3 regions of the Nonomuraea insulae genome follow, and region 2 is predicted to be linked to each of the others. Evidence: riboswitches for the same ligand, from Rfam matches in the RefSeq annotation. Region 2 holds a riboswitch; each other region holds the start of a gene.
What was found. A riboswitch is a leader RNA that binds a small molecule or an ion and turns the genes downstream of it on or off. The one in region 2 is predicted to bind cyclic di-AMP.

Region 1: another riboswitch for cyclic di-AMP. It lies ahead of ACFPZ3_RS52275 (C40 family peptidase); the one in region 2 lies ahead of ACFPZ3_RS51190 (CHAP domain-containing protein).
Region 3: another riboswitch for cyclic di-AMP. It lies ahead of ACFPZ3_RS17680 (coiled-coil domain-containing protein); the one in region 2 lies ahead of ACFPZ3_RS51190 (CHAP domain-containing protein).

The regions. Positions count from the first base shown of each region.
Region 1 is NZ_JBHSPA010000080.1:33,124-42,902, forward strand. Features, by position in the region: gene ACFPZ3_RS52255 (ABC transporter ATP-binding protein) at 1-961, opposite strand, end outside; gene ACFPZ3_RS52260 (glycosyltransferase family 4 protein) at 1,212-2,309, opposite strand; gene ACFPZ3_RS52265 (M48 family metallopeptidase) at 2,306-3,649, opposite strand; gene ACFPZ3_RS52270 (gluzincin family metallopeptidase) at 3,687-4,496, opposite strand; gene ACFPZ3_RS52275 (C40 family peptidase) at 4,873-5,400, opposite strand; cyclic di-AMP (ydaO/yuaA leader) riboswitch at 5,474-5,639, opposite strand; gene ACFPZ3_RS52280 (C40 family peptidase) at 6,557-7,531, opposite strand; gene ACFPZ3_RS52285 (NYN domain-containing protein) at 7,617-8,939, opposite strand; gene ACFPZ3_RS52290 (phosphotransferase family protein) at 9,084-9,779, shown strand, end outside.
Region 2 is NZ_JBHSPA010000073.1:297,887-307,665, reverse strand. Features, by position in the region: gene ACFPZ3_RS51220 (glycosyltransferase family 2 protein) at 1-648, shown strand, start outside; gene ACFPZ3_RS51215 (polysialyltransferase family glycosyltransferase) at 651-1,904, shown strand; gene ACFPZ3_RS51210 (DUF6716 putative glycosyltransferase) at 1,888-3,042, opposite strand; gene ACFPZ3_RS51205 (hypothetical protein) at 3,045-3,989, opposite strand; gene ACFPZ3_RS51200 (aldo/keto reductase) at 4,088-4,909, shown strand; gene ACFPZ3_RS51195 (Gfo/Idh/MocA family protein) at 4,971-5,924, shown strand; cyclic di-AMP (ydaO/yuaA leader) riboswitch at 6,036-6,173, shown strand; gene ACFPZ3_RS51190 (CHAP domain-containing protein) at 6,185-6,889, shown strand; gene ACFPZ3_RS51185 (SRPBCC family protein) at 6,964-7,539, opposite strand; gene ACFPZ3_RS51180 (ArsR/SmtB family transcription factor) at 7,542-7,850, opposite strand; gene ACFPZ3_RS51175 (alpha/beta fold hydrolase) at 7,901-8,719, opposite strand; gene ACFPZ3_RS51170 (LysR family transcriptional regulator) at 8,778-9,641, shown strand; gene ACFPZ3_RS51165 (LLM class F420-dependent oxidoreductase) at 9,655-9,779, opposite strand, start outside.
Region 3 is NZ_JBHSPA010000023.1:16,662-26,440, forward strand. Features, by position in the region: gene ACFPZ3_RS17655 (DUF5946 family protein) at 1-118, opposite strand, end outside; gene ACFPZ3_RS17660 (nucleoside/nucleotide kinase family protein) at 185-814, shown strand; gene ACFPZ3_RS17665 (50S ribosomal protein bL37) at 842-919, opposite strand; gene ACFPZ3_RS17670 (DeoR/GlpR family DNA-binding transcription regulator) at 1,060-1,839, shown strand; gene galT (galactose-1-phosphate uridylyltransferase) at 1,836-2,912, shown strand; cyclic di-AMP (ydaO/yuaA leader) riboswitch at 2,981-3,122, shown strand; gene ACFPZ3_RS17680 (coiled-coil domain-containing protein) at 3,128-4,108, shown strand; gene ACFPZ3_RS17685 (TetR/AcrR family transcriptional regulator) at 4,116-4,736, opposite strand; gene ACFPZ3_RS17690 (SDR family NAD(P)-dependent oxidoreductase) at 4,839-5,579, shown strand; gene ACFPZ3_RS17695 (M50 family metallopeptidase) at 5,625-6,929, opposite strand; gene ACFPZ3_RS17700 (response regulator transcription factor) at 7,095-7,691, shown strand; gene ACFPZ3_RS17705 (PP2C family protein-serine/threonine phosphatase) at 7,813-8,928, opposite strand; gene ACFPZ3_RS17710 (GNAT family N-acetyltransferase) at 9,047-9,779, shown strand, end outside.

The DNA of each region.
Region 1 (9,779 bases), on a different contig from region 2:
GCACGACGTCGGCGTAGTGGCCGAACATCAGCAGCCACTGGTGGGTGCCCGCCAGGCCGTGGACCAGCGACGACATCCCACCCTGCAGCCCCGCCACGGCGGCGATGAACATCGACACGTCGCCGATCGTGATCGCGCCCGACCGGGCCGCGAGCACCGCCCACGCCAGCCCGCCGCCGGCGATGAGGGCGCCGAGCAGTTCGAGGCCGATCTGGATGGACAGTTCGCCGCGCTCCATGGTCCGCTCCGCGACGTTGGCGCTCTCGCGCTCGGCGAGCATGCGGCGGCGCAGGAACGCCCCCAGGCCGAACAGCCGGATCTCCTTGGCCGCCTCGACGCTGGTGAGCAGGTGGGAGTAGGAGAACTCGCGGCGCTGCGAGGGGGCGATGTCCAGCATCAGCTTGGCCCGCCGCCTGGCCAGCGCCACCTGCGCGACCAGCGCCGGGATGCCCGCGACCAGCACGACTCCGGCCATCACCGGGGAGATCACGACGACCGAGGTGATGAAGCCGCCGAGCGTCAGGACGGCCCTGCCCAGCTCGAAGGCGGTGCTGATGAGGGTTCTGGCCAGCTGGCCGCCCTGCGATGCGAGCCGTAGGCGGTCGAGGAAGGCCGGGGCCTCGAAGGGGGCGAGGCCGACGAAGCGCTCCATCGCGAGGTAGAGCCGGTCGAGGGCGTACAGGGAGACCTGCCTGCCCATCTGGGCCCCGACGTACGTGCCGACCTGCGGCAGCACGGCCATCGCGACGCCGACGGCCACCATGAGGACGAGCAGGACCGTCAGCTCGCCCACCGGGGCCCCGCGGACCAGGTCGTCGAGGATGAGTTTGGTGAGCCAGGCGACCGCGACGGGCAGTCCGGCCTGGACCAGGGTGACGCATGCGTGGCACACCGCCCGGACCGGGCCGGCGCGCCAGACTAAACCCGCGGCTTCTGCGGCACTGCGCCGCATCGAGCTCATGGCGCCAGGCTATGTCCGCGACGGCAGGCGACGGGAAGACGTGCGATGAGCGTCCGAAACGTCGCGGCTCCGTCCGGGTCGTTCCGAACGGTTACGCTGGAGCGCGCTCCGCCCGCCGGTAGTACTATCGCCGGCCGTAGTGGGCTTCGCCTACCGGTAGCACTATCACCGGCCCTAGTGGGCTTCGCCTGCCGGTAGCACCATCGCCGGCCCTAGCGGGCTTCGTCGCGCGGCTCGTCCGCTCCTCCGGCTAGAGCAGGGCGTGAAAGCGGGCGGCCACCTGCTCCCACGCCCATTCGCGGGCGACCCAGTCGCGGCCGCCCGCGCCCATCTTGCGCGCCTTCTCCGCGTCGGTCAGCAGTTCGACGATGGCCTGCGCCACCTCGCCGGCGTCCTCGCCGTTCACCACCAGCCCGGTCTCGCCGTGCCGCACCGCGTCGGGCGCGCCGCCGGACGCGCCCGCCACCACCGGCAGCCCGGTCGCGGACGCCTCCAGGAACACGATCCCGAGCCCCTCCACGTCCACCCCGTTCAGCCGGGTACGGCACGGCATCGCGAACACGTCGCCCGCCGCGTAGTAGCCGGGCAGGCTCGCCGCCGGCACCGTCCCGGCGAACCTGATCGACTCCCGCCCGCCCGCCAGCCGCTCCAGCGTCTTCCGGTACGGGCCGCCGCCCACCAGCAGCAGCACCGCGTCCGGCACCGAGCGCAGGACCTCGGGCCAGGCCGCGATGAGCTGGTCCTGGCCCTTGCGCGGCACCAGGCGCGACACGCACACGACCACCGGCCTGTCGGACAGGCCCAGGTCGGCCTTGAGATTCCGCGAGGGCGTGCGGGGGTGGAACTGCCCGACGTCCACGCCGGGCGCGAGCCGTACGAGCTTGCCGGCCGGGATGGCGGCGGCCAGCCGCTCGCGCGTGTACTCGCCCAGATACGTCACCACGTCGGCGTTCTCGCCGATCCTGCGCAACACCGCGCGGAAGCCCGGCGCGCTCGCCCACGACGCCTCGTGGCCGTGGGTGAGCATCACCACCCGCCGCGCGCCCGCCCGCCGCAGGCGCGGGGCGAGCAGGCCGAGCGGCGCCGCCGCGCCGAACACGACGGTGTGAGCGCCGTGCTCGGCCACCAGCCCGGCCGCCGTCCGCGCGACGGCTGGAGTGGGCAGCATGAGCCGCGTCGGATGCCGCACGATCCGGTACGGCTGCCGCCGGTCGAACTCCGCGCTGCCCGGCCAGGCGGGGGCGTACACCACCACGCCCGGCGTGCGCAGCGCGAGCCCGTGCACGAACGACTGGATGCCGCCCGGCCTGGGTGGGAAGTCGTTCGTGACGAACAGCACCTTGATCACGGCTCGGGGATGCCGTTCAGCTTGGCCCATGAGCGGGCCATGGCGATGCGCTCAGGGCTGGAAGGATGGGAGGCATAGAGCACATATTCCACCGCATCCGGCGACAAGTCGGAAATATTGGTTACGGCGAGCCGTTTCTGCATCGCGATGAACGTGCCCGGGTCCTTCGTGAGGTCGAGCGCGTGCACGTCGGCCCTGGCCTCGATGTGCCGGCTGATCAGGTTCTGGGCGGGGCCGATGATCAGTGAGCCGACGGTCATCAGGCCCATGATCGCGCCGACCGCCCGCGGATCGGTGATCGAGGTGACGCCCACGCGCCGTCGTAGCGGGTCGAACACGAGGAACAGCAGGATCGCGCCCAGCCCGGCGGCCAGGCCGCCGACGAGCGTGCCGTACAGGACGTCGTCATGCTTGGCGTGGCCCAGCTCATGCGCCACGACCAGCTCGACCTCCCGCGGCGGGGCCCGGAGCAGTGTGTCGTAGACGACGATGCGGCGGGTGGCGCCGAAGCCGGACACATACGCGTTGAGCGCCGTCGTCCGCCGTGAGGCGTCGGCCACCAGCACGTCCTCGACCGGCACCCCGTCGCGCTCGGCCATCTCCAGCAGGTTCGCGCGCAGCGAGCCCCGCGGCATCGAGGTGAAGTCGTTGAACATCGGCTCGAAGACCACGGGATACACGAACGAGGCCACGATCGTCAGCGCGAACGCGCCCAGCGAGGCGGGGATCCACCAGCGCCTGACCTTGCGGGCCAGCGCCACGAGGGCCAGCAGCATCACGCAGAGCAGGAACGCCTCCACGCCCAGGTTCTTCAGCCGGTCCCCCGCCCAGCCGGCCCAGTCCTGGGTGGACAGGCCGTAGTCCCGCATGATCGTCTCGAACCAGACACCCAGAGGCCACCTGACCAGCTCGACGATCGCGGTGATCACCACGACGCCGAGGATCACCCGCAGCCACCGCGGGCCCCTGAGCACCCCCAGCACCTTGGCCCCGAACGGGGTGGCGACCAGGAGCCCGGCGAAGATGATCGTGAGCGCCAGCGAGAGGTAGCTCGGCAGGCTCGTGGCCACGTCGAACGCCTCCGCCCTGGCGATCTGCGTGGCGCTGAAGTCGCGGGCCGGATCCGGCGGGCCGCCCGTCAGCACGTCCCACGGGGTGCTGAAGACGGCCACGGCCAGGATGGCCAGGCCGAGCAGCACCAGCGCGACGGCGGCCTGCCGTCTCGGCCCGCTTCTCCCCACGGGCGCCTCCCCATCGGGCTCCGTCGCACCCCGGCCGGACCGCGCCGCGGTGGCCGTTCCGCCCTCTTGAGGGTCGTCCGCGTCCAGTTGTTCGCTCATCCGCCTCCCCTTCACACGAGCTGATCCCGTACGCACTTCACACGAGCCGATCCCGTACGTACGCGCGCCACCTTTCCGTCAGCGTGGCGACGGAGAGTCCCAGGGAGGCGAGTGCCTTTTCGACGCCGGCCACCTGGGCTTCACGGTAGAGCCTCACCAGGGTCCCCTCACCGAACCGGTCAGCGAGGAAACGACACGCGAGCCACGCCTCCTGGTACGCACGCGCCAGCCGGCCCGGGTCCCGCCCGTCCGCCACGAAAGCCTCAGGGCCGGGCAAAGCGCTGGGCAAGCGTCCGGCCTGTATCTCGGCGGCGAGTTCGGCGGCGGCGCTCGCCAGGGGCAGCCCTGCGTCCCGGTAGCCGACATAGTCGGCGAATCCCTCGTAGAGCCAGACGGGGAGGTGGTCGGTACCGGCCGCGACATGGGTGAGCTCGTGGGTGAGGACGACGTCCTTCCCCGTGGAGGTGAGGGTGGCGAACGTCTCGGGCACGACGATCACGCGCCCGCCGTCGGCCAGCGCCGCCAGACCGTCGAGCCGGTCCGCGCGGGCCAGCCGGGCGGCCTCGCCTGCCGACTCCGGTACGACGATCAGGGCTCGTACGGGCCTGCCCAGCACCTGCGAGACGCGCAGCCCGGCCCTGTCGGCCCTGTCGGCCAGTTCGCCGAGTGAGCCCGCGCCGTGGCCCACGACGACGGAGCGCCGGCCGTGAGAGACGATCGTGGGGCCTCCTGGCCACAGGCCACGCAACTCCGGGGGGAGGGCGGGGATGCCGGGGGCGCTGGCGGGGGCGAAGGCGAGGAGCAGCAGGGCGGTCACCGCCGCGCGTCGGCTCACCTGCTCGGACACGCTGCCTGATGGTAGTCGGCCAATCCCGTGCCCGACATGCGCCAGCCTGCGCCCCACGGGCGAAACCTGCGCCCGACCTGCGCAAGTCTGTACCTGACGGGCGAAGCCCGCGCCCCACGGGCGAAATCTGCGCCCCACGGGCGAAATCTGCGCCCCACGGGCGAAGCCCGCGCCCCACGGGCGAAATCTGCGCCCGACCTGCGCAAGTCTGTACCTGACGGGCGAAGCCCGCGCCCCACGGGCGAAATCTGCGCCCCACGGGCGAAGCCTGCGCCCCACGGGCGAAATCTGCGCCTCACGGGCGGAGCCTGCGCCTCACATGCGAAAGCCCCGTCCGAACTCAGGAAAGTCTCCAGAGAATCCGGACGGGGCTTGTTCACATGCCGGGACGGACCGCGCCGACGAACGACGACCTGCGCCATCCGCCCAGCTTGTCTATGCGCACCCGTTCGCCTGTCCGCGGCGAATGGATCATCTTGCCCTTGCCGACGTACATGCCCACGTGGCCCAACCCGCTGAAGAACATCAGGTCACCTGGCTTCAGTTTGCGCCAGGAGATCTTGTGCCTGATACGGGCGAACTGGCTGCTCGCCACGCGCGGGAGTTTCACCCCGGCCCTCTTCCAGGCGAACTGGACGAGTCCGGAGCAGTCAAACGAACCAGGTCCTGTGCCCCCGTATCGATACGGGTCACCGATCTGATCCTTGGCCACGGCGACGGCCGTGCGGGCCTTCGATTTCTGCCGAGCGGCTTTGGCGGCCTTTCTCTGGGCCGTCGTGACCGACTTCGCCGAGGTCAGGGCGGTGGTAGCCGCCTTCACCGTCGTCGTGCCGGCCGATGCGCTCGTCGTCGCCGCTTGAGCCGTGGGGGCATGGAGGACGAGACCTCCGGCCGTCACGGTCATCGTGAGTGCAACGCCACTCAGGGCAAGGCGGGACAGGCGGGGGTTCTGCAGGGAGTTAGACAGGATTTCTCCTTGTGTCTTCCACGAACGCCTACCGGGTTAGCTGACGGATTCGGGCCTGGAAGTCGCCCTACGGCGCGATTGGCGCGCCGATTCACCCCTGATCCCTGGGGAAACATGGGATCGCTGGGTCCCCGGCTCCGTGCCTCCTGGCTGCACGGATTCGGCAGGTCGCAAGCCCCGATTTGTCTGCGATATGGGGATATCGGGAGCGACCGGCGGATATTTATCTGTCTCGCATCGGGAGGGACCGATGCCGGTTCGCAGCGACATGGCTTGTTCACCGCGACGACGCCAGAAGCTACGCCGAACGGTCAAGGATCGGCAAAGGGTGAACCCGGTTGTAAAGATCAGATAGTGGTGTCGGTCAAATGCCGAACCCCTGCTGGAGCACCAGGTTCCGTTATTGAAATGTGACCCTGCTCACACTTGGACACAGCGGCTGTTGTCAGGTCCCAATCATCACTCGCGCCCCAAACGTCACATCTGAAACGCGACCACCCGCGCCGGGGAGCGCTCTCGCGATCACATCGCGATGGCCTACGAGGTGACGTAGTAGTCACGAAGATGGTCGATTCCGGAGCTTCACGGAAGGGCTTTGACCTGCGCAAAAGCGCTTACACCCGACCAACCGGCATGACCGAAACCTTTGGTGACAAACAACACAGCCGTCCGGCAGCCGAAATCCCCGCCGGCAGAGACCGAAACGGCGGGCATGGCGGCGAACGCTTGAACCACGGAAGTCGGGCAACTCGGGCTCGCGTAACGGCGGCTCGCCACTGAATGGTCAGAGGGCGTTTCCTGGAGGGCCATCAGGCGGAGTGCGGCGGGTGGTTGGCCGTGGCAGCGCGTAAAGGATGGGGCTAAGACGTTTCCTGGAGGGCCGTCAGCGGAGTGCGGCGGGTGGCCGACCAGTCACGGCGTAAAGGATGGCGCCAAACGCGGGTCAGGGCGTTTCCTGGAGGGCCGTCAGGCGAAGTGCGGCGGGTTACCGGCCATGGCAGCGCGTAAAGGTGCGCGGGTCAGTCCTGGACGGCGGTCAGCCGGAGCGGTCGGTGGACAGGCCACCCACCGCAGTCGAACTAAGGGAGAAAAGTCACGGACGGATCGCGCCGACGAGACCGCCCCCGTAGGCGGACAGTTTTACGACCTTGACGACGTCGCCGGTCTGCGGCGCATGGACGATATTCCCATTGCCCGCATAAATGCTGACGTGTCCGAGCCCATTACTGAAAATCAGGTCCCCGGGCTGCAGGGCGTCCATGCTCACCTTGCGGCTGGCCCCCCAGGCCCACTGCGACCACGTCGTACGCGGCAGCGAGACCCCAGCCGCCGCCCAGGCCGCCTGCGTCAGCCCCGAGCAGTCGAAGCCGCCAGGACCCGTCCCGCCGAATATGTACGGCTTGCCCACCTGCGCGTAGGCGAACCGCAGCACCGCGGCCGCGTTCCCCGAGGCCGCGCCGGTGTATTTGAGGCCCACGCTGTTCGGGTTGCCGGCGTTGTAGGCCCCGAGCTTCTTCAGCAGTTTCTTCTGCTGCTCGACCAGCTTGAGGATGTCGGAGCGCTCCTTCTGGACGGAGTCCCGCTCCTTGTCGGCGCCCCGCAGGGCGTCCTGCGCCTTGTCGCGGTCGGCCTTCAGCCCCCGGTTCGCCTGGTTGAAGGCCGCCAGCTTCCGGGCCCGCTCCTGCTGCACCTGGCCGGCCACCGCCAGCCCCGTCAGCATGCCCTGGGGGTTCTGCGAGCCGAGGATGCCGGGCCAGGAGGTCACGTCCTCGCCGAGCTTGTAGCTGTCGACGGCCATGCCGATCACCTGAGCGCGCAGGTCCTCAACGGTCGCCAGCTTGCGCTTGTAGCTGTCGTTCAGCGTGGTGTAGGTGGACTTGGCCTTCTTGTAGCGCTCTGTCGCCGTGTTGTACCGGTCGACGACCTTGTCGGCCTTGTCGTTGAGCTTGTCGAGCTTGGCCTTGGCTTGGCCGAGAGTGGGTTTGGGATCGGCGACCGCCGCTCCCATCGGGATCAGCACCAGCCCGAACATGAGACCCGTGGCCACCGGCACCCGGCCAAACCTCACTGTATCGCCTCCATGGGATTACATCTGGGGCGAAATAGTACAGAAGTGGCGGGTGGGCCATGACCCAAACGCGGCAATTCGTAACCTACGCGCGACCCAACCGGCGCAGCAGCAAAGCCGACGGAACGGGTCTGGCTCCCATGCGCCTGACCGACTCGGCGACCTCGCGGTCCGACGACACCACGGCGATGGCCCGGCCGGGTGGCTCAGCGCGTACGAGCTGGCGGATGAGGTCGTCGGCGATCTCCCCCGGCGCGCTGAACAACACCCGCACCCCGCGCGGCGCCACCACCTGCACGGGGGCGTTGAGCTCGGCGCCGTCGAACACCACGGTCACCTCGACCCTGGTCTGCGCCACGAGCCCGCCGAGCCCGGTCATGAGACGCGTGCGCTGGTCGGCGAGCGTGTGGGTGCCGTAGCCGGTCTTGGTGACGTTGTAGCCGTCGATGATCAGGTGCACCTGGGGCAGCGCCAGGAGCTGGTCGAGCAGTTGCGGGTCGTCGTCGGCCAGGGCCCGCGCGGGCACCCCGCGCACTCCGGGTCGCTCGCCGGTGACCGCCGCGACCGAGTCGGCGGGTCGGCTGATCGTGGTGGGCAGGGCCAGCTCGCGGCGCAGCCCGGCCGAGGCGTCCTGCAGCGCGTCGAGCAGCACCCGGACGCGGGCGTCCTCGATGCTCCTGCCCTCGCGGGCGGCCCGGCGCGAGGCTTCGAGCTGTTTCTCCACGTCGGCCAGCCGCTCGCGCAGCCGCCGCAGCTCGGACTCGCCGGCGCTGCCCGCGACCGTGGCGGCCGTCCTGGCCTCCTCGGCGACGTGCTCCATCTCCTCGGAGCGCCGCGCCGCGGCCTTGGCCCGCTCACGGGCGTCGTGCAGCTTGCGGCGCAGGTCGGAGTTCTCCGCGCGGGCCGACTTGATCTGCTCGCGCAGCCGGTCGGCCTCCTCCTTGGCGGAGCTCTTCTGCGCGGCGAGTTGCTCGCGCAGCCGGGTCACCACCTCTTCGCGCTCGGTGCCCTCGGCCGCCACCGCCGCCTGCTCCAGGTCGGTGCGGGCGGTCTCGATCATCTCCGCCCAGCCCGGGGGCCTGGTGAGGTATGCCGCCGCGGCCACCAGCACGGGGTCGGCCGCCGGGGGCACGTTGCCCTCCGCCAGCGCCGTGACCAGCTCCGGCCAGCCGGCCGCCACGGACTCGGCGACCAGTTCGCGGAACTTCTTGTCGTTCTCGAGCTGCGCCGCTATGGGGGCACTGCCGAGTTTGGCCCGTTTACGGGGGTCGAACTTGGCGATGCCGCGCAGGGGCGGCGGTATGGAGACAGCGGGCATCGTTCCGAGGACCTGAGAGGCCAGATCGACCACGTTGAGCCGCACCTGCTCGGGAAGCGGGCGAGCCAGGCCTTCACCCGCTGAACTCATCCCACTTGTCCCTTCGTGACATGCCCTTTCAGACAAGGGTACGGCTGTTGCGTACCTGACCGTAACGAGCGTCTCTATATGGACAAGCGCTTGCTAGGCGGTATACGACTGTCGAAGGGCACATGTCCAGCCGGGAGGCCCACCGTGACAGAGCCGATGCGCACCTCCACGCGTGACCTGGAAGAACTGCGGGAACGCACCGCCGTCTGGCTCCGGGGCAGGATCGGCGGGAGCGTCACCGTGTCCGAGATGTCCAGACCGTCGGAAAACGGCCTGTCAAGCGAGACCCTGTTCTTCACCGCGACCTGGGAGGCCGGCAGTACGCGCTGCGTAGCCAGGCTCGCACCAGCGGTGGAAGCCGTTCCCGTTTTCCCTGCCTACGATCTCGGGGCGCAGTTCGAGATAATGCGGCTGGCCAGGGAAAAAGCTGGAATCCCAGCGCCGCGGGCCCTGTGGTTCGAGCCGGATCCCGGGCCGCTCGGCTCGCCGTTCTTCGTCATGGAGCGGGCGGACGGGGAGGTGCCGCCGGACGTGCTGCCATACACGTTCGGAGGCTGGCTGCACGATGCCTCCCCCGCCGACCAGCGCCGTTTACAGGACTCGAGCGTGGGGATCCTGGCGGCGCTGCACCAGAGCGCGTTCACGCCGACCGAGTTGTCCCCGTTCGGAACCCCGGGGCTGCGCGCGCACGTCGAGAGACAGCGCGCGTACTACGAGTGGGCGCACGGCAAGCATCGCATTCCGCTGCTGGAGCGGGCGTTCGACTGGCTGGAGGCGCACTGGCCGGACTCTCCCGGGCCCGACGTGCTCTCCTGGGGCGACGCCAGGATCGGCAACATC
Region 2 (9,779 bases):
TGCGACTTCGTCCGCGCCGACCACGTGCAGGTCGAGGGCCGCAAGCGGGTCGTGCACCGCGCCCCGCTGGCGCGACGGGGCGTGGTGCTCGATCCTCGCGACGCGATCCTGCCCGCGAGCGTGCGGACCATGGTCGACTACCCGTACGCGTGGGCGGGGATCTACCGGCGCTCCCTGCGCGACCTGCTGCACTTCCCCGGCTCCCTGCACACCGCCGAGGACCGGCCGTGGATCTGGCGGCTGCACCGCGAGGCCGCCACGTTCGCGGTGGTGTCGCTGGCCGGGGTGTTCTACCGGCGCATGGTGTCCGGGTCGCTGACGCAGGTGGGCGACGAGCGTCAGCTGCACTTCTTCGACGCCTTCGAGCTGGTCTTCAAGGACCTGGAGCCGGAGTTCCTGCCCAAGGCGGCGCGTAACTTCTGCGCGCTGCTCGCCCACCACCTGGAGATCGGCGAGCGGTTCACGCCCGCGCTGCGCGCCCGCTTCGAGGAGCGCGGCGCGCAGATGGTGCGAGCGCTGCCGGCGGAGCTGGTCGCCGAGTCGGTGGCGCGGATGTCCGTCGAACGCGAGGCCGCGATCCGCGCCCTGGTGCCCGAACTGCCCCCCAGCCCGCACGTCCGCGTCCGCCGTGACCGGGAGGAGTCCTGAAGGTGCCCCAGAAGGTGAAGGTCTTCTACGCCTCGACGTTGTTCGGGGCGATGTCGCTGGCCGCGGCCATCGACGACGGCCGCTTCGGCGACGGCCGCCGCGTGCTCATCGTCTCGAACAACGCGGCCATCCCCGAGGTGGCGACGCCGCTGGACAAGACGCCCGGCTTCGCCGTGCTGCGCTCGCGCTTCGACGAGGTGCACTCGTGGAACGAGCTGATCGCGCCGCTGCACCCGTCGGACTGGCGGGCGCGCGTCATCGAGGTGCCGATGACCGAGCGCCTCATCCGCTCCCACTGGGGGCTCGACGACGTCGAGGAGCTGGTGCTGGAGTCGATCGCGGTGCCGCCGGCGCGGACGATCGCGGGGCTGGTGCGCGACTGCCCGATCTCGGTCTACTCCGACGGGCTGATGAGCTACGGCCCGACCCGTGACCCGCTGCCCGCCGAGATCTTCCGCCGCATCGCCCGGCTGATCCACCTCGACCTGGTGCCGGGCCTGACGCCGCTGCTGCTCAGCGAGTACGGCGTCACCCCCGAGATCCTGCCCCAGGAGCGCTTCCTGGCCATCGTGGACGAGGTCACCGCCACCGCCCCCGACATGCTCGCCGGGCAGGCGATCGTCCTCGGCCAGTACCTGTCGGCGCTGGACATCCTCACCGCGGAGGAGGAGGCCGAGCTGCACGAGAGCATGCTCAAGGCGCTGGCCGCCCGCGGCCTCACCGACATCGTCTTCAAGCCGCACCCGGCCGCCGGGCGCCGCCACGCCCAGCTCCTGCGGGCCGCGGCCGGGCCGTTGGGAGTGCGGCTGTCGGTGGCGGGGGAGAGCGTGCCGGCCGAGGTGTGCTTCGCGGCGCTGCGGCCCGAGCTGGTCGTGGGGTGTTTCTCCACGGGACTGGTGACCGCGCAGCGCTACTTCGGGCTGCAGGTGGCCTCGTACGGGACGGGGACGGTGCTGGAGCGGCTGGCCCCGTACGAGAACAGCAACCGGATCCCGGTCACCATCGTCGACGCCCTGCTGCCGCGCCTGTCGCCCGAGGGCCACATCGAGCGGCCGCCCGCCGCCGACCTGCCGGGCCTGGTGCGCGCGGTCGGCTACTGCATGCAGGCCGACGCCTACCCGGAGCTGCGGCCCGAGCACATCGAGTTCGACCCGCGCTACTTCAAGCGCAAGCGCCTGGAGACGCTGGGCTTCGCCGGCTCCGGCAAGCCCAGCGCGCTCACCAGGATCCGCAGGAAGATCAGGTCAGCGATCTGAGGTAGCGGCGCATGCGGCGCTTGGCCCGGTAGCCCACCCGCAACATCTTCGGCGGCACCTCCACCCGGAGCCGGGCCCTGCGTCGCGCCGCCGCGTGCTCGGGCCCGTCGAGCAACGATCTGGCGGGCGTTCCCGGCCGGGCGGTCACCAGCCCGGCCAGCAGCCCCGCCCAGTCGTTGCGCTCGGCCGGCTGGAAGTAGTTGGCCGCGCACCATGCGGCCGAGGCCATCCGGAAGCCGCCCTCCGCCAGCTCCTCCAGCGTGCCCAGCAGCCGGCTGCCCTCGAACACCACGTTGATCATCTCGGCGCTCACGCCGAAGTCGCTCAGCACCAGCGACGGCACGTCCATCGCGATGGCCTCCAGCGCCGCCGTCGAGCTCACCGTGACGAACCCGGTCGCCCGCTCCAGCTGCTCCCGCATCGACCCCGCCTCGAACGCCAGCCGCCCCGGCTCCCCCATCTCCCGCCACAGCCGCCGGTAGTGGAAGCGCTCGTTGTGCGTCTGCCGCTCGTCCTCCAGGGCTCGCAGCTTGACCACCACGTCCAGGTCGGGCCGGCCCTCGGCCAGCCCGGCCAGCGACAGCAGGATCCGCTCGCGCTGCTCCCGCTCCCGCGGCACCTTGGCCTGCGTGGCGAAGACCACCCGGTTACCGCCCCCTGCCACTCTTTCCTGGCGCAGGAACGGCAGCCTGGCCAGGCCCACCGCCCCTCCCCCGCCGAGCCGGGCGGCGATCTCGGAGAACTCGGCCACCTCCCGCTCGCTGTGCACCACGAACAGGTCGCAACCGCTGCGGAACAACCACGCCTTCTCCGTCGCCGGCACCGAGATGCCCGGCAGCCCGCTGACGAAAACCGGGCGGGGCCGCAGCCCGTCCAGCACCTCGGCCACCAGCACGTCCACCACCGGGCCCGTGCAGGCCACGAGGATCACGTCGGGCCGCGTCCGCTCGGCCAGCCGCCGCACCGACCGCGCGGACAACACGGGCGGCGGCTCCCCGTCGCCCACAGCCGCGGCCATCTGCTCCGGCGAAGGGGCGATCGGCGTGCGCACCACGACCAGCTCCGCCGGACCATCCAGGTCACCGAGCAGGCAGGCCGCCCATTTCAGATACGAATCGGAGTCGGCGACCGCCAGCACTCTCAACCGGACACTCCTGTCAAATGCGAGCGCAGGGCGGGGGCCGCCCTGCTCGTCCACCAGTCCTCTGGAACATCCACGGGCTCGACGGCGACTCCGCGCGGGCCGAGCAGCACCCGCAGCGAGGTGATCGCGGTCGAAGGGAGGCTGAGCACGCGCTGGCCGGCGTCCAGGCCACGCAGCGTCAGCTCGGCGGGCACGCCGCCGTCGTGGACGGTGATGCCGGGGCGCTCCCGGATCAGCGCGACGTCCACGGGGTCCTCGCGGCGGTGCGGGTAGTAGGCCAGCGGCTCGCTCGCGGCCAGGTCCGTCAGCCAGCGCAGGTAGTGGTCGCGGTGGACCAGGCCGTTGCGGACGAGCGAGGTGCCGAGCACGACCGTGCGCTCGGCCGGGCCCTCGGCGCTGGGCGGCTGGGAGCGCAGCCAGGCGAAGTCATGGCGTACGAGATTCACGCCGGCCTCGCGTACGGCCTCTTCGAGCTTGTCGTCCACGGCCAGCGCGGTGAAGATGCAGACGTTGCTCAGGCGCAACCGCAGCGCGGCCGCCAGGCCGAGCGTGGCGCGCAGCCGGGTGGAGCGGACGCGGGCCCGCAGCAGCGGCCGGAACGGGCCCGCCGCGATCAGCTCCAGCAGCCGCAGCGTGGCCAGCCCGTCGTCCACGATGACGATGCGGCCGGGGCGGGACACGAGCCAGCGCAGCTGCACCTTGCCGGAGAAGGCGTCCCCGACGGCCTGCAGGCGCCTGGGCATGCGCTCGCGCGGTTCGGCCAGCTCCAGGCCCTCCGGGAGGTCCAGCGAGCGCAGCTCGCGCCGTGTGGCCTTCAGGGGCCGCAGGCCCGCGCGGGGCACGACGGCCGTCTTCGGGCCGAGGAGCCCGGCGTGGTGGGCCTCGACGGCGCACAGCATCTGGAGCGGGGACTCCACCCAGGCCGACGCCTGTTCGACCACTCCTTGCCCTCCCAGCGAAGTGATGGCCCGTTCACGACCGCTTCAAGCTAGCCCCACCGGCTTAAGCGCTCAGAAACGCGGCGTGAACAATGGAGGGTATGAACTCGCTCATGCTCAACACCGACGGTGTGCAGATCCCGCAGCTCGGATACGGCGTCTGGCAGATCCCGGCCGACGAGGCCGAGCAGGCGGTCGCGACCGCTTTCAAGACGGGCTACCGGCACGTCGACACCGCCGCCGCCTACGGCAACGAGGAGGGCGTGGGGCGGGCCGTGCGCGCGAGCGGGCTGCCGCGCGAGAAGGTGTTCGTGACCACGAAGTTGTGGAACGCCGACCACTCCCGCGCCGAGGCGGCCTTCGACGAGTGCCTGGCGCGCCTGGGGCTCGACCACGTAGATCTTTTCCTCATCCACTGGCCGGTGCCGCGGCAGGACAGGTACGTGCAGGCGTGGAAGGCGATGGAGAAGATCTACCGTGACGGGCGGGCCAGGGCCATCGGCACGTCCAACTTCACGGTCGCCAACCTCACCCGGCTCATGGAGGAGACCGACATCACCCCGGCCATCAACCAGATCGAGTTGCACCCGTACCTGCAGCAGCGGGAGCTGCGGGCCTTCCACGAGGCCAACGGCATCCTCACCGAGGCGTGGGGCCCGCTCGGGCAGGGCAAGGGGCTGCTTGAGGACCCGGCGCTGACGGTGCTGTCGGAGAAGTACGGCAAGACTCCGGCGCAGATCGTGCTGCGCTGGCACCTGCAGCTCGGCAACGTGGTCATCCCGAAGTCCGTCACGCCCGCGCGGATCGCCGAGAACGTCGACGTCTTCCACTTCATCCTCGACTCCGAGGACATGGCGGCCATCGGGGCGATGAACAAGGGGCGGCGTCTGGGGGCGGACCCGGAGACGTTCAATGTGACCTGAGTGACGGAGGTGAATGGGGTGAATAACCCCATTCATTTACCCGCCCTATACGATCTCGGGCGTGCGAGATTTTACGTGGGGAATCGCGGCGACCGGTGGCATCGCGCGGACCGTGGGCGCGGCCATCGTGGCGGAGCCCGGGATGCGGGTGGCCGCCGTCGGTTCGCGGGATCTGGCCAGGGCTCAGGCCCTGGCCTCGACGTTGGGCGCGGAGTCGGCGTACGGCTCCTACGAGCGGTTGTGCGCCGACCCGGCCGTGGACGCCGTCTACGTGGCCACGCCGCACGCGCAGCACCTGGCCGTGGCCGAGGCGGCCATCGCCGCGGGTAAAGCCGTGCTCTGCGAGAAACCGCTGGCCGCGACCGTGGACGACGCGGAGAAGATGGTACGCCTGGCGCGCGAGGCACGGGTGTTCCTGATGGAGGCCATGTGGATGAGGTTCAACCCCCTCGTCCGGCGGATCGCGGGCGACCCGCGCTTCGGCGAGATCCGCTCCGTGCAGGCGAGTTTCGGCTTCGCCTCCCCCTATGACCCCGCCCATCGGCTGTGGGCGCCGGAGCTGGGCGGGGGCGCTTTGCTGGACCTGGGGATCTACCCGTTCGGGCTGGCCCAGATGCTCCTGGGCATGCCCTCCGACCTGCGGATGACCGGGTCCCTGGCCCCCAACGGGGTGGACGCGGAGGCGGCCGGCGTATTGCTCTATCCCGGCGGAAGGCACGCTCTCGTGGCGACCTCGTTGCTGGGGAATTACCCCAACCTGGCCAGTGTTGTAGGTACTCAGATGCGGGCGGACATCCCGGCGCCTTTCTGGGCGCCCCAGCGGATCGTCCTCACGGGACCCTCGATGGACCCGGAAGAGCACGTACTCGATCCGGCGGACAACGGATACGCCGGAGAGCTCCGCGAAGTCCGCGCCGCCACGGCCGAAGGCAGGACCGAATCCTCGATCATGCCTCTTGACGAATCCCTTGCCATGATGGGGCTTCTGGCCGACGCGCGGAGGCAACTCGCCTAGCCGCACTTTATGGATTTGTAATCCTCTTGCCTCATGTATTACCTTATGAGGCATCTTGAGGCATACGTCCGGTTTGTCCGGCTATGTCTGACCATCGCACGAAAGATCGCAGGATTGCGACCGCTGAATCCGCCTTCGGGCGGAACCGGGGACCCATGTCCTTTGGGGTGAATCGGCACTCCGGTGCCGTAGGGCAGCTTCCACGCCCGAACCCGTCAGCTAACCCGGTAAGCGGCATGGAAGCAAGGAGTACCCCCTCGATGGCCAAGCACCGAATCACCGCTGCCACGAAGACCGGTATCGCCCGCGCCCTCCTCGGCGCGAGCGTCCTCGCCTCGGCCCTCGGCGCCAACGCCGTGACGGCCAGCGCGGACACCGCCACCGGAGTCGCCGCGGCCACCGCCGCCAGGCACCCGGCCGCCGCTATCGCCGCCCACCAGGACGGCGCCAAGACCAACGAGACCAAGGTCAACGTCACCGCCGACCAGGTCCTCTCCCTGGCCAAGTCCCAGGTGGGCACCTCGGAGAACTCCAGCGGCGGCGGCACCAAGTACCAGCAGTGGTACGCCGACTCACGGCGCGCCGCAGAGACCGTCGCCCGCGACGGCGGCAGCCGCGCCGACTACCTGAACGCCGCCTGGTGCTCGATGTTCGTCTCCTGGGTCGGCGAGCAGACCGGCGCCCGCCCGCAGGTCGGCTGGGACGCCTACACCGTCGCCCACGCCAAGTGGTTCGCCGCCAACCACCGCTTCGGCAACGAGGCCAAGCCCGGCGCCGTGGTCTTCTTCTCCTGGAGCGGCAGCAAGTCCCTCAACGACATCAACCACGTCGGGTTCGTCGTCAAGGACAACCACAACGGCACCATCTCCACGGTCGAGGGCAACACGGGCGACGGCACGGTCGCGGAGCGCGTCCGTCCGACGTCGCAGGTCGTCGGCTACGGCTACCCGCAGTACGCCGCCTGACGGACTCTTCACCGGCACGATCGAGCGCGCGTCCCCCGCACGGGGGGCGCGCGCTCGCGCGTTTCCCCGCCCGATCAAGACCCCTCGCTCTGACCCTTCACCTGCTCCGGCAGCCCGGTGTTGGGGATGCCGAACCTGCGCGCGTACTGATCGTTGAGTTCCGCCCAGCCGAAGGCGGTCGCCGCGGCGCCGCGGATCGGCGGGATCGGATGACCTTCGAGCAGCTTCTCGGCCACGTCGAGGCACAGGTGCCAACCCGCCGCGACCTTCGGGATCCACTCGCGGTCGTTGACGGTGTGCCGCAACGTCAGCCGGGCGCCGGCGTCGGTGGCCGCCAGCTCCCAGCGCAGCAGGTCGGTGCCGAGGGTGTACTCCAGCAGCGTCGGCGGTTCTGCGCGGACGACCTCGGCCTCCATGTCCACGGGCTTGTCGTCGTCGATCATCGTGATCGTGACGCCGCCCGCCTTGGAGAGATCGCGGTCGGCCGTGTACGGCGCCCACGCGGCGAGTTGTTCCGGCTCGGTCAGCGCGGCCCACACCTTCTCGGGCGGGTGGCGCAGGTCGCGGGTGAAGACCAGGGTCCAGCGATCCTCCGTCGCCTCGCAGCCGACCTGGCCGAGCGGGCTCGGGCGGTATGCGTCGTCGGTCATGACTACTCCAGGTTGTCGAGATGACGCTCGAGAGCGTCGAGATGCCGGTCCCAGAGGGCGCGGTACGGCTGAAGCCAGTCGTCGAGCGCCCGGAAGGGACCCGCGTGAATGCGGTAGATCCGCCGCTGAGCCTCCGTGCGGCAGGTGACGAAACCGGCTTCCCTGAGCACCTTCAGCTGCTTGGAAACCGTGGGCTGGCTGACGTCGAGCGCCTCCACCAGCTCGTTCACGCTGCTCTCGGCCGTCAGGAGCCGGTCGAGAATCCGGCGCCGGGTCGGTTCGGAGAGCACGGAGAACGTATCGACGGACATGCCTTTATATTCCTAGAAGGGCATATTCCTGTCAAGGCATATACGCCGATTCACCCCAGGAAGAACTCCGCCAGCGCGCCCGCGACCCGTACCGGATCGTTCTCCATGGGAATGTGACCCGCCCCCGCGACGCGGACGAGCCGGGTGTCCGGCATCTCGGCGGCGAACCGCTCGGCGTGCCGCACCTCCTGGAAGGTGTCCTCCTCGCCCCAGACCAGCAGCTTGGGCGTCGCGCCGGCCCTGAGCGCGGGCACCAGATCCAGCGTGTAACGGCTGTCGGCGGCGCCCGCGAGTGCCATCCAGGACCGGCAGACACGCGGGTCGTTCCAGGGGCCCAGGTAGTCGGCCAGCTCCTCCTCCGAAGCCGGGCGGGCCAGCGCCGTGGTGACGGCCGTACGGCGGGCGGCCAGCACGTCCTCCACCGTCGTCGCGGCGACTACGGCGGGGTCCCGGTAGCGGGCCACCCCCGGCACCGGCCAGGAGTCGTAGGTGACCGAGTTGACCAGCGCCAGCCGGCCCACCTTCGCCACACCCCCGGCCAGCAGGTGCTGGGCGATCGCACCGCCGATGTCGTGCCCGGCCACGGCCACCGGCTCCGCCACCCTCAGCGCCGCCGCGAACCGCGCCACCCACCCCGCCAGCGCCGGGACGGCCGCCGTCTCCGGCGTCAGCTCCCCCTCCGAGCGCCCCAGGCCGGGCAGATCGACCGCGACCGGCCGCAGCCCGGCCGCGGCCAGCAGATCCATCACCGGCGCCCACACCCGGCTCCAGTACGTGCCGTGCAGCAGCAACACCACCGGCCCGCGCTCCCCCGCCGCCAGATAACTGGCCCGCAGACCGTCGACCTCGATCGTCTTTCGCGTCGTCATGGCATAACCATCGGGTTCTGGCCAGGGGGAGGTCAAATACCAACTAAGGTATGTCGCTATGACATTGGCGCAGCTCAGAGTGCTCGTCGCGGTCGCCGATCACGGCGGCTTCACCACCGCCGCCGACCACGTCGGCATGTCCCAGCCCGCCGTCAGCCGCGCCATCGCCACCCTGGAACGCGAACTGGGAGCGGCCCTGTTCGTACGCCACCGCGACGGCATCGCCCTCACCGAGGCCGGCGACCGAGCCCTCGCCCGGGCCCGCGAGACGCTGCGCCACTTCGACCTCATCCGCGCCGACGTGGCCGCCGCCAACGGCCAGATCACCGGCGAACTGCGCCTGGCCAGCCTGCCCAGCGCCACCGGCACGCTCGTCGCCAGACTGCTGCGCGCCTTCACTGACCACTACCCCCAGGTCCGGGTGCGCCTGTTCGAAGGCGTCGACGACGACATCCGCGCCTGGCTGCACCGCGGCGCCGCCGAGGTCGGCGTGGTCACCCTCCCCGCCCCCGGCCTGCACACCGCCCACCTCAGCACCCATGACATGGTCGCCGTCATGCCGGCCGCACACCCCCTCGCCGCCCAGCCCGTCGTGCACCTGTCCGACCTGGCCGGGCGGCCGTTCATCCTGACCACCGCCGGCTGCCGGCCGCTGATCATGGGCGCGGCGCTGGCCGCGGGGGTGGGGCTGGACATCGCGTTCGAGGCCGGCGGGCCCGCCGCCATCCTGGAGATGGTCAGCGCCGGCCTGGGCGTCAGCATCGTGCCCACGCTCGGCCTGCCCGCCGACCTCGGCGCGGTGGTCACCCGGCCGCTGGAGCCTGCCATGAGCCGCTCACTGGCCCTGGCCGTCCCGTCGCTGGACGGGTGCGCGCCCACGGCGCGGGCGTTCCTGGACGAGCTGGCCGCCTTTACGTTGTAGATTCATACGCGTGTCAGCGGGAGATGAGCGTGGCCCATCGGTCCAAGGTGGACAGCGCCTCGTCGGCGGAGCGGTACTGCAGGGTGAACAGGCCGCGGTCGGCGCCCGCCTTGGCGTAGGCGTCGAGCCGGCCGGGCT
Region 3 (9,779 bases), on a different contig from region 2:
CGACCGCGTGCCAGCGGTACATCTCCGGGTCCCGCTGCTCCTCGGCCAGGATCGCGTTGTAGTAGTCGGCGCACAGGCCGAGGGGGCCCGCCGCCGCGCCGCAGTCACAGGGGTGCATGCCGGGCACCCAAGCCAGGGGCCGGGCGGGCGTCGAAGGCATTTCCGCGCTCGTAAGCTGTGATCGATGCGTGCGCGACCGATCTCCCGTGAGGCCCTCGTCGAGGAGCTGGCCGAGCTGATCTGCGCCCGGCCCGCGGACGCCTGGGTGCGGGTGGCCGTCGACGGCGCGCCCGCCGCCCGGCCCTGGGCGCTGGCGGACGACCTCGTGGCGCCCCTGCGCCTGCGCGGGCGGCCGGTGTCACGGGTGTCGGCGGGCGACTTCCTGCGGCCCGCCTCGTTGCGTCTGGAGTACGGCAGGACGGATCCCGACGCCTTCTACGACGACTGGCTCGATGCCAAGGCGCTGCGCAGGGAGGTGCTGGAGCCGCTGGACCCGGGCGGGTCCGGGCGGGTGTTGCCGGCGTTGTGGGACAGCGGGATCGATCGGGCGTACCGGATGCCGTACGTGGAGCTGCCGCCGGGCGGGGTGGTCCTGGTGGACGGGACGTTGCTGCTGGGGCGGGGGCTGGCGTTCGAGGTGAGCGCGCACGTGTGGTTGTCACCCGGGGCGCTGGAGCGGGGCACCCCGGAGGAGGAGCGGTGGCGGTTGCCCGCGTACGAGCGGTATGAGCGTGAGGCGCGGCCCCAGGAGACGGCCGACGTCGTGATTCGGGCCGACCACCCGGATCGGCCCGCGGTGTTGCGGCCGGGGTGACCGCCACGGCGGGCGGTCACCCGCTCGTCATCGCGCCGTGGGACGCTTGCCGTGGTTCGCCTTCTTCTTCTTGCGTGCCTTGCCCTTGCGCGCGCGCCTGGCCATAAGCTCGCCTCCGATGATCGGTACGGCATGAGCCCCCAACTTCTCTCGCCCACGCTGACCAGCGCAAGCGAACCCCGCGAACTAACATTCCCCAACAATTCCGTGTCATAATTTGGTGGAATCTGTTGGAAGGAACGGACGTGCTCGCACAGCAGCGGCAACAGACGATCCTCGAACGCGTGCGCAGCAACGGCGGCGTCCGGGTGGCCGACCTCGTACGCGAGCTCGGCGTCTCCGACATGACCATCCGCCGCGACCTTGAGGTGCTGGCCGAACGCGGGCTGCTGGAGAAGGTGCACGGCGGCGCGACCGCGCTCGGCCCCGGCTCGACCGAGGAGCCGGGCTTCACCGCCAAGTCCGCCCGCCAGCAGCAGGAGAAGGCGGCCATCGCGCGGCACGCGGCCACACTCGTACGGCCGGGAACGGCCGTGGCGCTGTCGGCGGGGACCACCACGTGGGCGCTGGCCCACCACCTGATCGGCGTGCCCGAGCTGACCGTGATCACCAACTCGATCCCGGTCGCCGAGGTCTTCCACCGCAACCCGCGCACCGACCGCACGGTCGTGCTGACCGGCGGCGTACGCACTCCGTCCGACGCCCTGGTGGGCCCGGTCGCCGTGGCCGCGATCCGCCGCCTGCACGTGGACACGCTCTTCCTCGGCGTGCACGGGATGAGCGTGCGGGCCGGGTTCACCACGCCCAACCTGCTGGAGTCCGAGACCGACAGGGAGCTCGTGGCGGCCGCGCACCGGCTGGTCGTCCCCGCCGACCACACCAAGTGGAACACCGTCGGCATCAGCACGATCGCGGAGCTGAGCGAGGCCCACGTGGTCATCAGCGACGCGGGGCTGCCCGAGGAAGCACGCACGGAGCTGGCCGAACGGGCCGTAGAACTGATCATCGCGGAGGGCTCGCCTTGAAGCGCACCATCACCCATCTGGCCGACGGCCGAGAGCTGATCTACTTCGACCGGCGCGACGACGCCGACAGGAGCGTGATCGACCGGCGGCCTCTCGAAGGCCGGCCCGTGGCCTCCGAGTTGCGCTACGACCCGCTGACGGAGGAGTGGATCGCGATCGCCGGGCATCGGCAGACGCGGACGTTCCTGCCGACCGGCGGCGCGGCCGAGTGCCCGTTGTGCCCGTCGTCGGAGGAGCGGTCGACAGAGATCCCGGCGTACGACTACGACGTGGCCGTGTTCGAGAACCGCTTCCCCTCTTTTTCCGGAAATTTTGGGACTTATGAGGCTGTGGGTGGGCTGAGTGAGGTCCGTCCGGGCGTGGGGAGGTGTGAGGTGGTGTGCTTCACCTCTGATCACTCCTCCTCCTTCTCCAAGCTCTCCAACGCCCAGGTGGAGCTGGTCATGGAGGCCTGGGCCGACCGCACGGCCGAGATGTCCGCGATCGAGGGCGTGGAGCAGGTGTTCTGCTTCGAGAACCGGGGCGAGGAGATCGGCATCACGCTCGCCCACCCGCACGGCCAGATCTACGCCTACCCGTACGTCACGCCCAGGACCAAGCTGCAACTCGGCGCCGCCCGGCGCTATACGAAGGGCAACCTGTTCGCCGACGTGCTGGCCGCCGAGCGGGAGGCGGGGACGCGGGTGGTGGCCGCCAACGAGTTGTGGACGGCCTTCGTGCCCGCCGCCGCGCGCTGGCCGTTCGAGGTGCACCTCTATCCGCACCGGCAGGCGCCCGACCTGGCCGCGCTCACCGAGGAGGAGCGGGCGGCGTTCGCGCCTCTGTACACGTCGGTGCTGCGGGCGTTCGACGGGCTGTTCGGGGTCGTGATGCCGTACATCTCGGCCTGGCACCAGGCGCCGGTGCGGCAGGATCGTGAGCTGGGCTACCTGCACCTGGAGTTGTTCAGCATCAGGCGGGCGGCCAACAAGCTCAAGTTCCTGGCGGGCTCGGAGTCGGCGATGGGCGCCTTCGTCAACGACGTGTCGCCTGAGGAGGCCGCACGCATGCTTCGATCACAGGTAGATCACTAATGGATTTCTAATTAAGGTCGCATGACTCGTGATCTACCACTAATATCCCGTTATGCACCGGCCGTAACGGCCGTTGCACGCCTAATCCCGGGCGCGGCGCCCGGGAGCCGGGGACCCAAACCGCACCTGGGGTGAATCCGCTTCGGCGGTAGGGAGCACCTCCCATGCCCGAACCCGTCAGCTAACCCGGCCGGCAGAGGGAGAGGAACACCTACGTGGCGGCTTCGTCCCCCGCGGCTCTTGCCATCGCTCTCATCACCGCCGGCGCCCTCGCCGTCCTCCCGGCGACCGCGGCCTCGGCCGCCCCCAAGCCGACGGAGTCGGAGCTCCGGGCCCAGCTCAAGCAGCTCAACACCAAGGTCGACAAGCTCATCGAGAAGTACAACCTCAAGCGCGTCGACCTGGCCAAGGCGCAGCAGGGGGTCGAGACGGCCAAGGGCAAACTGGCCGCCGCCGAGCAGGCGCTGACCGCGGCCGAGCAGCGCGTCGCCGAGATCGCCCGCCTGCGCTACCAGAACGCCGACCCCTCGCTGCCCTCCTTCATGCTCCCGGACAACGGCGGCTTCATGCTCCCCCAGAACGGCAGCAGCGCGGCCCTGCTCGAACAGATCACCGCCGAGCAGCAGGCCATCGTGAACGGCGTGATCAGGGCCCGCGACGACAAGAAGAAGGCCAGCGAGGAGGCCACCGCGCTGGCGGCCCAGGTCAAGTCGGACGCGGCCGAGGTGGACGAGCAGCGCGACGACGCCGAGGACGTCATCAAGGACATCCAGGACAAGCTCGAGGACCTGGTGCCGTACGCGACGGGCCGCAACTCCGACGGCTCCTGGGCGCCGCAACTGCCGTCGGGCTCGGACAACATCACCTCACGTACGCGGCTGATGAAGGCCGAGGTGGGCAAGAACTTCGCGCTGCCGTACGACGTGGGCTGCTTCCGCTCGGGCTCCGACGGCGAGCACCCTCTTGGGCGGGCCTGCGACTTCATGATGAGCACGGGCGGCACGACGCCCAGCTCCGACCACAACGCCCTCGGCGACCGGATCGCCGACTGGGCGCTGAAGAACAAGGACAAGCTGGGCGTCAAGTACGTGATCTGGAAGCAGCGCATCAACCTGGGCTCGGGCTGGCGCACGATGTCCGACCGGGGCAGCATCACCCAGAACCACTACGACCACGTGCACATCTCGATGAACTGAATCGCCATCAGCATGGGGCGGCTTCGGGGGACGTCAGGGTGTCCCACGCCGCCAGGGCACAGGCGATGACCGTCTCCAGTCGCGCCCGGGTGGCTCCATCGCGGGAATGGATGGCCATGCCTTGCAGGACGGCGGCGTAGAAGTCGGCGACGGCGTCGACATCCGTGCCGGCGGTCACGTCGCCATCCTTGATGCCCTGCTCCAGTCGTCGCCGGAAGGAGTGCGGCACGAGTGCGCGGCGTTCGGCGAGGAAGCCACGCAACCCGGCGTTCTGGGTCGTGCCCGTCAACGCTGACAGCACCACCATGCAGCCTGGCGGCGTGGCGGGGTCCGCGAACCTGTCGGCGTTGGCGCGCAGTGCCTGGGCGACGCCCTCCCGCGCGGTACCGGCCGTCTCCAGAAGGTGCAGCGGCCTGGCGCCCTCCGTCGCCCCGTACAGCTCGACGGCCTCCCTGAACAGCTGCTCCTTCGCGCCGAAGCCGGCATAGATGCTGGCCGAGGCGATGCCCATGGCGGTGGTGAGGTCGGCCATCGAGGTGCCCTCGTAGCCGCGCTCCCAGAACGTGATCATTGCCTGGCGTAGTGCCAGGTCCCGGTCGAAGCCGCGTGGCCTGCCCCGTTCCGCCATGTCCGCCACCTTTCTTTGTCGATTGACCAAGATATCCCTTGACCGGCTCGGACGCATCCTGCTATTTATTTCTTTGCCGATCGACAAAGAAATGAGGCGGACGTGAGCGAACTGGCCGGCAAGGTGGCGTTGGTGACGGGTGGCAGCCGGGGCATCGGGGCGGCGATCGCCCTGCGACTGGCCCAGGACGGGGCGGAGGTGGCCATCACCTACGTCAACGCCGCCGAGGAGGCGCGGGCGGTGGGCCGGCGGATCGAAGCCGGCGGCGCCCGGGCACTCGTGATCAAGGCGGACTTCGCCGACGCGCACGCGGCCACCGCGGCGGTCGAGCAGACCGTGGCGGAGCTGGGCAGGATCGACATCCTGGTCAACAATGCGGCCGCCTTCGCCGTCGGGGATCTGGCCCAGGTGACGCCGCAAGAGGTGGACCACGTGCTGGCGGTCAACGTGCGGGCGGCGTTTCTGGCCTGCCAGGCGGCGGCGCGGCACATGGACCGTGGGGGCCGCCTCATCAACGTCGGCACCTGCGTCGCCGAGCACGTTCCCGGGCCGGGGATGACATTGTTCGCGATGAGCAAGTCCGCGCTGGCCGGCCTCACCAAAGGCCTGGCCCGCGATCTCGGCCCGCGCGGCATCACCGCCACCGTCATCCACCCCGGCCCGATCGACACGCACGCGAACCCGGCCGACGGCCCGCAGGCTCCGATGTTCAGCGGCGTGACCGCGCTGGGCCGCTACGGCACCGTCGAGGACATCGCCGCCGCCGTCGCCTACCTCGCCGGCGAAGGCGGCCGTTACGTCACCGGTTCGGCCATCAACGTCGACGGAGGCTTCGCCGCCTGACGCCGCCAAGGGGCCGGGAACGGGGCGATCCGCCGGCGGGCGCCGTCAGTTCGTCAGTCTGAGCGGATTCACCAGGTCGGCGTAGACGAGCAGGCCGGCCATGACCATCATCACGATCGCGATCGCGTACGTCAGAGGCAGCACCTTGGCGATGTCCACGTAACGGGGCTCGGGCCGCCGCATCACCTTGGCGTAGGCCCGCTTGATGCCCTCCCACAGGCCGCCGGCGATGTGCCCGCCGTCCAGCGGCAGCAGCGGGATGAGGTTGAACATGCCGATCGCCAGGTTGAAGCCGGCCAGCAGGTTGACGAAGATGGCGATCTTCTTCTCGCTGGACAGGTCGGAGGCCAGGATCTCGCCGCCCATGCGGCCCGCCCCGACCACGCCGACCGGGCCCTCCGGGTCACGTTCCTGGCCGGAGAAGGCCGCGTTCCAGATCCCCACCATTTTGTTGGGCAGGTTGACCAGCGAGCTCGCCACCCGGCCGGACAGCTCGCCCATGTAGCCGATGACCTGGCCGATGTTCTGCTTCTCCATGACCTCGGTGGGCAGCACGCCGAGGAAGCCGACGTTCTTGTCGATCTTCGCCGGGTCCTCGAGGTTGGGGCGGTCCTGGGCGATGAGGGTGACGCTGAGCGTCATGGGCTTGTCGTCGCGGACGATGCCGACCTGCACCGGGCCGGGGCCGTGGGAGCGGATCAGGCGGGTCGCGTCGTCCCAGGAGCCGATCTTCTTGCCGCCGAAGGAGACCAGGTGGTCGCCCGGCTTCATGCCGGCCTGGGCGGCGGGTGTGGGCTTGTCGGTGGACTTGCAGGCCGCGCGCTGCTCCGAGATCGGGATCACGCACGTGTTGGTCTCGGGCGAGACGATCGGGGCCCAGGCGGGCAGGCCGATGCCGACCAGCAGGATGCTGAAGAAGATGAAGGCGAGCACGAAGTTCATCGCCGGGCCGCCGGACATGATGATGACCTTCTGCCACCACTTCTTGCGGTAGAAGACCTTGTCGTCGTCGCCCGGCCGCACCTCTTCCTGGGCGGCGTCGCGGGCCGACTCGATCAGGCCCTGCCACGGGCCCGTCGCGGTGCTCCTGAGCTTGCCCGGCTCGTCGCCGGGCCGGGGCGGCAGCATGCCGATCATGCGGATGTAGCCGCCGAGCGGGATCCACTTGATGCCGTATTCGGTCTCGCCCCTGCGCCGGGACCACGCTGTCGAGCCGAAGCCCACCATGTACTGGGTCACTCTGACCCCGAACAGCTTGGCCGGCACCAGGTGGCCAACCTCGTGCAGCGCGATGGAGACCATCAACCCCAGAAGGAAGAGAATGATCCCCACGACGTAGAGCCAGTTCATCGAGGCGTGCTCCAAGCAGGCGACAGGGCGGGACGACACGACAGACGAAAGGTCCGACAGCCCCAGAGTAGTCGAACTCGCCACACCGCACGGCTTACCGCTTTTGATGAGCATTGACAGTCTGCGATACAACGATCACTCTGGGTGACGACGGAGGGGGACGTCTTGATCCGCATACTGATCGCCGAGCACCTGCCGTTGGTGCGCCGTGGCCTGCTGGCCACCCTCGGAGCCGAACCTGACCTGCGGGTCGTCGCCGAGGCGGGACACGCAGAAGAGGTGATGCACGCGGCGCTGTCCGCGAAGGCCGACGTGGCCGTGGCCGATCTCGACCTGCCGGGCCCGCCGGTGACCGCCCTGCTGGCCGAGCACGTGCCCCGGTGCGGGGTGCTGATCCTGTCGGCCGCGCCCAATCCGGCGCAGGTGCGCGAGGCGCTGGCCGGTCCCGCGCTGGGGTTCATGAGCCTGTGCGTGCCCGCCGAGCGGCTGGCCGAGGGGGTGCGGCAGGTCGCGGCGGGGCGGCGGGCCATCGAGGCGGAGCTGGCCGTGGCGGCGCTGCAGTGCGCGAGCAATCCGCTGACCAGGCGGGAGCTCGACGTGCTGAGGGTCGCGGCGGGCGGGGCGCGTTCGACGGAGATCGCCGACGAGCTCTTCCTGTCGGTCGGCACCGTACGCAACCACCTGTCGCGCATCATGTGCAAGACCGGGGCGCGCAACCGGCTGGATGCCGTGCGCATCGCCAGTGACAGCGGCTGGTTGTAAGGGACTGTGACGGGACCCCGGTGGAGCCGCGCCGCTCCGCCGGGGTCCGGACTCCTAGAGGATCCCAGCCGGGCGGAGCCCGGTGCCAGTGAGCACCATCACGGCCGGCCCGTGTAAAAGGTCACGGGCGCCAGATGAGCACGAGCGCGCAGTCGTCGTTGTGCCCTGAGGCCATCGCGTTGACCAGCGCCCTGGCGCCGTCGCGGAACCCGGAGGGCAGCAGCCGCTCCGCTTCGCCGAGCAGCCGGTCGAGGCCGGCGTCGATGTCGCGGCCCGGCTGCTCGATCAGCCCGTCGGTGTAGAGCAGCAGCGCGTCGCCCTTGCGCAGGGTGCCGCTGTCGGGCTCGCAGTGCAGGTCGGGCACCACGCCGAGCACGACGCCCTTGGCCGTGGCGACCTGCCAGTTGCCGGTGCCCGCGTCGAACTTCACCACCGGCGGATGCCCGGCCGAGGTGATCGTGTAGTCGCCCGTCTCCAGGTCGAGGCGCACATGCACGGCGGTCACGAACCCCTCGTCGCCCCGCTGCCTGTGCAGGTAGGAGTTGCACGCGGGCAGGAAGTCGCCGACCGAGCCGAGCAGCCCGCCGAACGTGCCCGACAGCAGCAGCGCCCTGGTGCCCGCGTCGACGCCCTTGCCCGACACGTCGACCAGGGCGATCTCGACGGAGTTGCCGTCGCGCATGGACACCAGGAAGTCGCCGCCGAACGACGACCCGCCCGCCTGCTTGAGCACCACCTTGCCGCCCCAGTCCTTGGGCAGCGAGGGCAGCTCGCCCTGGCTCCTGAGCCGGTCACGCAGCTCCAGCAGCATCGCGTCGCCGCGCAGCCCCTGGACGCCGAGCTTGCCCCTGGTGCGGGCCATGAGCACGGCGAGCACGGTGGTGAACACGATCGTCACGGTCAGCCCCAGGCCGACCCGCCCCACGCCCAGCGTCGCCGCGATGTAGCCGAGCGCGACCCCGACCCCCACGAGCAGCTTGACCAGGCTGCGCAGCCGGAGCTGGAGCCCGCCGACGAGGGTGACGAGGATGAGCAGCGAGGGCGAGAACCACTCGGTCGAGACCTCGGCCGCGAGGAACCCGATGACGAGCGCCAGCACGATCAGGGTGCTGAGCAGATTACGGTCGCGGGCCAGCAGAACCCGCCGGACGAAGCGGACGACAGGCACGAGAAATGGCACCCGCACCAGGGCCGCACGGACCCGTGGCGGGATCAGCGGCGCCTGACGGGAACTCATGATGCGCCTGACTGTATCGGTCTGACCCGTGTTTGGGCAGCCCACTTGACCAACGCCTTGATCATTAAGCACGTATATTGGGTGGCCGTCCCCCTTTGCCCGCTCCTACCTTGGACGGATGACGTATCCGATCCGTCCGATTGACGAGTCCGAGTGGCCGGCCTTCGGCCGGGTGCTTGAAGAGGCGTTCGGCTGGACGCCACACCCCACCCAATTCGAGCGGTGGAAAGCGGAGACCGAGTTCGACCGCACGCTCGCCGCCTTCGACGGCGAGCAGATCGCCGGAGTCACCTCCGTCTTCAGCTTCACGATGACGGTCCCCGGCGCCCAGCTCCCCGTAGCCGGCGTCACCGCCGTCAGCGTCCTGCCCTCCCATCGCCGCCGCGGCGTGCTCTCCTCGCTGATGCGCAGGCAGCTCAGCGACGTACGCGAGCGCGGCGAGCCCGTCGCCGCCCTCTACGCCTCCGAGGCCCTCATCTACGGCAGGTTCGGCTACGGCAGGGCCGCGAGCGAGCTGTCGTTCCGCATCGACAAGAACCGGTCGGAGTTCGTCCGCGACGCGCCCCAGGACCCGTCGCTCCGGCTCAGGGTCGCCAAGCCCGCCGACGTTCGCCCCGAGATGGAGCAGTTGTTCGCCTCCGTCGTCACGCGCCGCCCCGGCCGATACGAGCGCAATCCCCAGACCTGGAACAACCTGCTGGCCGACGAGGAGTTCGACCAGCGCGGATCCGGGCCGCTGCGCTCGATCCTGGCCGAGGACGACACCGGCGTGCGCGGCTACGCCCTGTTCCGCATCAAGTCCTCCTGGGACGACGACGGCGTTCCCGACGGGACCCTGAAGCTGTACGAGC